2 regions of the Pseudomonas sp. B21128 genome follow, and region 2 is predicted to be linked to the other one. Evidence: predicted binding sites of a transcription regulator. Region 2 holds the regulator's gene; the other holds the start of a gene.

Region 1 (3,413 bases), 2.1 Mb from region 2:
CGGGGTTTGATGCGTTTGCCGAAGCTAAACAGCGAGGCGGTTTTTTTACGCACCTTGCCCGGACTGATTCCTTGCTTGCGCAGTTGAGCCTTGATCAGTGCCGGGTTCTGCCCGCTTAATTCGCCGCTGAGTTTGCTGCCTTTCCTGTCCGTACCTTCCCAGGCGTAGACGCTGATTTTCGCTGCCTTGACCGCCATGTTCAGTCCTTGGTGACCCGGTTGATTTCTTCCAGGCTGGTAATGCCTTGCATGGCCTTGCGCAGGCCTGAGGTACGCAGGTCGTCGAAGCCGTCGCGGCGCATCTGGATGTCGATTTCCAGCGAGTTGCCCTCGGCCATGATCAGTCGTTGGAGGTCTGCTGTGTTCTTCACCACTTCATAAATTCCCACGCGTCCCTTGTAACCGCCATTGCAGTGATCGCAACCGACTGGCTCGTAGATCGTGAAACTGCCGATGCGTTCCTCGGGGAAGCCTTCCTTGATCAGGGTTTCGCGCGGAATCTCGATGGCTCTCTTGCAGTGGCTGCACAACTTGCGCGCCAGCCGCTGGGCGATGATCAGGCTGACCGAAGTGGCGATGTTGAAGCCGGGGATGCCCATGTTATGCAGTCGCGTCAGGGTTTCCGCCGCGCTGTTGGTGTGCAGTGTCGAAAGCACGAGGTGGCCGGTCTGCGCAGCCTTGATCGCGATCTCGGCGGTTTCCAGATCGCGGATCTCGCCGACCATGATCACGTCCGGATCCTGACGCAGAAACGAGCGCAAGGCCTGGGCAAAGTCGAGCCCCTGTCTGGGGTTGACGTTGACCTGGTTGATGCCCTCCATATTGATCTCCACCGGGTCTTCGGCGGTGGATATGTTGATGTCGACCGTGTTGAGAATATTCAGCCCGGTGTACAGCGACACCGTTTTGCCCGAGCCAGTGGGGCCGGTGACCAGAATCATCCCTTGTGGCTGCTTGAGGGCTGCCAAATACAGGTCTTTCTGCTCAGGCTCATAGCCGAGGGCGTCGATGCCGATTTGCGCGCTGGAGGGGTCGAGAATCCGGATAACCACTTTCTCGCCCCACAGGGTCGGCAGGGTATTGACCCGGAAGTCGATCGACTTGCTTTTGGACAGGCGCATCTTGATCCGCCCGTCCTGCGGTTTGCGCCGTTCCGAGATGTCGAGGCTGGCCATGACTTTCAACCGTGCGGCGATGCGCCCGGCCAGTTGGATCGGTGGCTTGGCCACCTCGCGCAGAATGCCGTCGGTGCGCACCCGTACCCGGTAGTTTTTTTCGTAAGGCTCGAAATGCAGGTCAGAGGAGCCGCTTTTGATCGCATCGAGCAGCATCTTGTGGACGAAACGCACCACCGGCGCATCGTCGGCGTCTTGTCCGCCAATGGCGTCCTGCTTGTTGTCGTCGATCGATTCGACATCGAGGCCGTCGAGATCGACGTCGGCCATGTCTTCGAGACCGGTGCCGTGGGTGTCGAAGAATTTTTCGATGGCGTCGCTGAGCTTGTCGTCCTCCACCAGGATGGCTTCGGTGCTCAACCCGGTGCTGAACTGGATGTCGCTGATTGCCTGATGATTGCTTGGGTCGGAAATCCCCACGAACAGCTTGTTGCCGCGTCGCCACAAGGGCAGGGCGTGATGCTGGCGCACCAGTTTTTCACTGACCAGGCCTTTGGGCTGGGTTTCCTTGTCCAGGCAATTAAGGTCGAGGAACGCCATGCCGAAGTGCTCGGAGGCGATCTCGGCGACCTGCGCGCTCTTAACCAGTTTGTTCTGCACCAGATAACTGACCAGCGACAGCCGATTGCGCTGGGCCTGTTGCCAGGCCTGCTGGGCGCTTTTTTCTGTGAGCAGTTCGGCCTGCACCAATTGCTTGGCCAGACCGCTCAGAGCGATGTCATTCATGGGGATTCCGCACGCTTGCAGTTCATGACTTATAGCCTAGTCAAGTGACAGCGCCTAACACGGTCGATGCAGGTGACAAAAAGTGTCAGATAGTGCGGTTGCTGGCTGTAGGAAACAGCGTAGAGCGTTGCTCGCGCTTTACCTGCAGGGCTTTAGGCGCTTGGCATGGGCTGTGCTCGGTTCTTCTCAGATCATGAGATTTCGACTCATGCATGGAGCGTTTCTATGAAAAGACAACAAGGTTTTACGCTGATCGAGCTGCTGATCGTTGTGGCGATCATCGGGATTCTGGCGACGATCGCCCTGCCGCAGTATTCGAAATATCAGGCGCGGTCCAAGGTGACGGCGGGGTTGGCAGAGATCAGTGCGATGAAAGTGCCATTCGAGGACGTCATTAACCAAGGGACTGATCCCACACTGACTAACGTGGCGGGCAGTGCGACGGTTACCACCTCAAACTGTTCTGTGACCGCATCGGGCACCGCATCATCGGGTGCCGGGACGATTGTTTGCACAATCAAAAATGCGCCAGGCCCAGTATTGGACAAAACCATCACCCTCACTCGGTCCTCTGGCACGGGCGCGGGTCTCTGGACTTGCGGCACTACCGTTGCACCTGACTATTCGCCAAAAGGCTGCACGGCTAGCGGTACATAAGGTTGTCCTTGTCTTGTTGGCTAAGTGCCCCGCAATGCGGGGCATTTTTCATTGCGCAGCGCTTCATAAAAGCTTCAATAATTTCAGCGCCTTAGGAACTTTTCAAAAAGCCGCAACTTGCATGTGAATATTCAGCCACTCATGCATTTTGCATGAATCCGGAAATTTGCCTTATTTATAAGTTATTGATTTATATAGGTTTTATGTTATCTGAAAAGTTGGCACAGCGTTCGCAATATCTACGGTAACCCTGCTGACAAGACATCCAGCAGACTTTCCAGAAAAACAGGAGTTACTCGTATGAAGAAGTTCGCTATCACTGCCGCTGCTGCAACCGCGCTGACCCTGACCATGGCTTCCGGTGCATTCGCACAATCGGCTCAGGCTACCCAGGCTCCAATGACTCTGGCAGCCGGTGAAGTCACCGAGATGAAACAAGATACTTCCGATACCTGGATCACCACCAAAGTCAAAGCTGACCTGGTTACCGAAAAAGGCATTCCAGGCACCGACATCAAAGTTGAAACCAACAAAGGTGTTGTATCGCTGTCGTCGACTACTGCTGTAACCGATTCGCAGAAAGACGTAGCGGTAGCCATCGCCAAGAAAATCAAAGGCGTTAAAGCGGTCTCCGCTGACGGCCTGAAAGCCGAGTAAGGCATGACTTCTCGCCTGGACCGGGAGAAGAGGCGACAGACGGGCCGAGCAATACGTCTGCCGCAACTTTAGAGTTCATGCGAACGATCACACGGATGTGATCATTACAGGCCCCGGCACTTTGTATCGGGGCCTGTTTTATTTCAGGGCGAAAAAAGAAATAAAGGTGGGAGCGAGCTTGCTCGCGAATGCAATCTGT
Region 2 (3,413 bases):
TCAGCGGGTGGCGCCGACGGGTTTCCGAAAAACGCTTGAGCAGGGTTTCTTCGTCGGCATCCAGATACAGCACATCGCACTGGATATGTCGGCTGCGCACTTCTTCAAGCAGTTCGGGAAAACGCGAGAGATGGCTTGGCAGGTTGCGTGCATCAATCGACACCGCGACCAGCGGTTGCGCCAGTTCAGTGTGAATCAGCGCGCGCTCAGCCAGTTCCGGCAGCAAGCCTGCCGGCAGATTGTCGATGCAATAGTAACCGTTGTCCTCAAGGACATTCAGCGCGGTACTTTTACCTGAGCCGGAACGGCCACTGACGATGATCAGGCGCATGATTACTGCCCGCTCTGCTCGTCCACAACAACCTGGTACAGGGCTTCATTGCTTGAAGCGCTGCGCAATTTATCGCGCACATCTTTGCGATCCAGCATGCTGGCGATCTGGCGGAGCAACTCCAGGTGCGCGTCGGTGGCAGCTTCGGGGACCAGCAGTACAAACAGCAGGTCAACCGGCGCACCGTCGATGGCGTCGAAATCGATAGGGGCTTCAAGGTGCATCAGCGCGCTGATCGGCGACTGGCAACCCTTGAGGCGACAGTGAGGAATGGCGATGCCGTTGCCAAAACCGGTAGAACCGAGTTTTTCACGGGCAATCAGAGCCTCGAAGACGTCTTGCATCTCCAGATCCGGCACTTCACGGGCGATCAGGTTGGCAATCTGTTCGAGGGCTTTCTTTTTACTGCCGCCCGGCACGTTCACGAGGGAACGGCCGGGGGTCAGGATACTTTCAAGTCGGATCATGGGGTAGGGGGTTATCGACCGGTCGCGCCCTGGAGCAGGCTCTGGGTCTTTTCCTTATGCTTTTTGAGTTGTTTGTCCAGCTTGTCGGTCAAGGCGTCGATCGCGGCATACATATCGGTATGTTCTGCGTTGGCGACCACTTCACTGCCGGGGATATGCAAGGTGGCTTCGATTTTCTGCTTCAGCTTTTCGACGCACATCGTGACTTGCACGTTGGTGATCTTGTCGAAATGTCGCTCTAATCGTTGAAGTTTCTCATTGATGTAGTCGCGCAGAGGTTCGGTCACTTCCAGTTGGTGTCCACTGATGTTGACTTGCATACAGCTTCTCCTTCGTTGCCAGTGCATAAAGCGGCAGGCCGAAAAGCCTGCCACTGGAACGCTGTAACGTGGCTTACATCAACCGCTTGCGTTCGCTCGAAGGCGCGATCCCGAGGGATTCGCGGTACTTGGCGACGGTGCGGCGAGCCACCTGAATGCCTTGTGCCTCCAGTAAACCAGCGATCTTGCTGTCACTCAACGGCTTTTTCTGATTTTCCGCGGCAACCAGTTTTTTGATGATCGCGCGGATCGCCGTGGACGAGCATTCGCCGCCCTCGGAGGTGCTGACGTGGCTCGAGAAAAAGTATTTCAGTTCATAAATACCGCGCGGGGTATGCATGAATTTTTGCGTGGTCACCCGGGAAATGGTCGACTCGTGCATGCCGACAGCCTCGGCGATGTCATGCAGCACCAGCGGCTTCATGGCTTCGTCGCCGTATTCAAGAAAGCCGCGCTGATGCTCGACGATCTGGGTGGCCACTTTCATCAGGGTTTCGTTGCGGCTTTGCAGGCTCTTGATGAACCAGCGGGCTTCCTGCAACTGATTGCGCATGAAGGTATTGTCGGCACTGGTATCGGCGCGACGCACAAAGCCTGCGTACTGGGCGTTGACTCGCAGACGAGGTACCGACTCCTGATTCAGCTCGACCAGCCAGCGTTCATTGTCCTTGCGCACAATGACGTCCGGAACGACGTATTCGGCTTCCGTCGATTCGATCTGCGAGCCCGGCCGTGGATTGAGGCTCTGCACCAGCTCGATGACCTGGCGCAACTCATCTTCCTTGAGCTTCATGCGGCGCATCAACTGGCTGTAGTCGCGGCTGCCGAGCAAGTCGATGTAGTCGCTGACCAGACGTTTCGCTTCAGCCAGCCAGGGCGTCTTGGCCGATAGCTGGCGCAATTGCAGCAGCAGGCATTCGCCGAGATTGCGGGCGCCGATGCCGGCAGGCTCGAATTGCTGGATGCGGTGCAGAACGGCTTCGATCTCGTCCAGTTCGATGTCCAGTTCCGGATCGAACGCTTCGAGAATCTCTTCGAGGGTTTCGTCCAGGTAGCCCTGATTGTTGATGCAATCGATCAGGGTCACGGCGATCAGTCGATCGGTGTCGGACATCGGTGCCAGATTCAGTTGCCACAGCAGGTGGCTTTGCAGGCTTTCGCCCACTGAAGTGCGCGTGGTGAAGTCCCACTCGTCATCATCGCTGCTCGGCAGGCTGCTGGCGCTGGTCTGGTAGACGTCTTCCCAGGCGGTGTCGACCGGGAGCTCGTTGGGGATGCGCTCGCTCCAGTCGCCTTCCTCGAGGTTATCCACCGTCGGGGCGGTTTCCTGATAGGAGGGTTCCTGGATATCGGTGTTGGGCTTCTGTTCGGCGTTGTCAGCCAAGGGATCGGTGTTGTCGAAGTCTTCGCCTTCTTCCTGGCGTTCGAGCATCGGATTGGATTCCAGAGCCTCCTGAATTTCCTGTTGCAGGTCCAGGGTCGACAATTGGAGCAGACGGATAGCCTGTTGCAGCTGCGGTGTCATCGTCAGCTGCTGGCCCATTCTCAAGACTAGCGATGGTTTCATGGCAGGGGCTTAACACCTTATTCGCCGGCGCGATGCGCCATCCACTACAGGGCGCCGAAGCGCCAAACTTAAGCAAATTATATGCCTGAAACTGAAGTGTTTGCCTAGAGCGCTGTAACAATTAAAGCGTATTAAATTCTGCTTGAATCGATACAGCGCCCGGGCGGCTCACCGGGCACCTTTGCGCTTACAGGCGGAACTCGTGGCCCAGATACACTTCCTTGACCAGATCATTGGCCAGAATGGTAGCGGAGTCACCTTCGGCGATCAGTTGACCGTCGTTGACGATGTATGCGGTTTCGCAGATATCCAGCGTCTCACGCACGTTGTGGTCGGTGATCAGAACACCGATGCCCTTGGCTTTGAGGTGGTGGATGATTTGCTTGATGTCGCCGACCGAAATCGGATCGACACCGGCGAACGGTTCGTCGAGCAGGATGAATTTCGGCGCAGTCGCCAGCGCGCGAGCGATTTCCACCCGGCGGCGTTCACCACCGGACAGGCTCATGCCGAGGTTGTCGCGGATGTGGCTGATGTGGAACTCCTGCAGCAGGCTTTCCAGCTCCTTGCGACGACCGGCCTTGTCGAGTTCCTGGCGGGTCTCGAGGATGGCCATGATGTTGTCGGCGACCGACAGTTTGCGGAAGATCGACGCTTCTTGCGGCAGATAGCCGATACCGGCCTTTGCACGACCGTGCATTGGCTGGTGGCTGACGTCCAGATCATCG

The links. The regulator sigma-54, encoded in region 2, starts transcription at its own class of promoters, with help from an activator protein. The targets are predictions, from matches to a motif close to ANTGGCATNNANNTTGCTNT.
Region 1: AB4P91_RS10085 (pilin) is a predicted target of sigma-54. The motif match lies at 2,060-2,079, and genes of this name have one in related genera.

What each region holds. Positions count from the first base shown of each region.
Region 1 is NZ_CP162590.1:2,258,330-2,261,742, forward strand. Features, by position in the region: gene AB4P91_RS10075 (type II secretion system F family protein) at 1-197, opposite strand, end outside; gene pilB (type IV-A pilus assembly ATPase PilB) at 200-1,900, opposite strand; gene AB4P91_RS10085 (pilin) at 2,126-2,557, shown strand; gene AB4P91_RS10090 (BON domain-containing protein) at 2,858-3,214, shown strand.
Region 2 is NZ_CP162590.1:190,244-193,656, reverse strand. Features, by position in the region: gene rapZ (RNase adapter RapZ) at 1-331, opposite strand, end outside; gene ptsN (PTS IIA-like nitrogen regulatory protein PtsN) at 334-798, opposite strand; gene hpf (ribosome hibernation-promoting factor, HPF/YfiA family) at 810-1,118, opposite strand; gene AB4P91_RS00905 (RNA polymerase factor sigma-54) at 1,192-2,685, opposite strand; gene lptB (LPS export ABC transporter ATP-binding protein) at 2,873-3,413, opposite strand, start outside.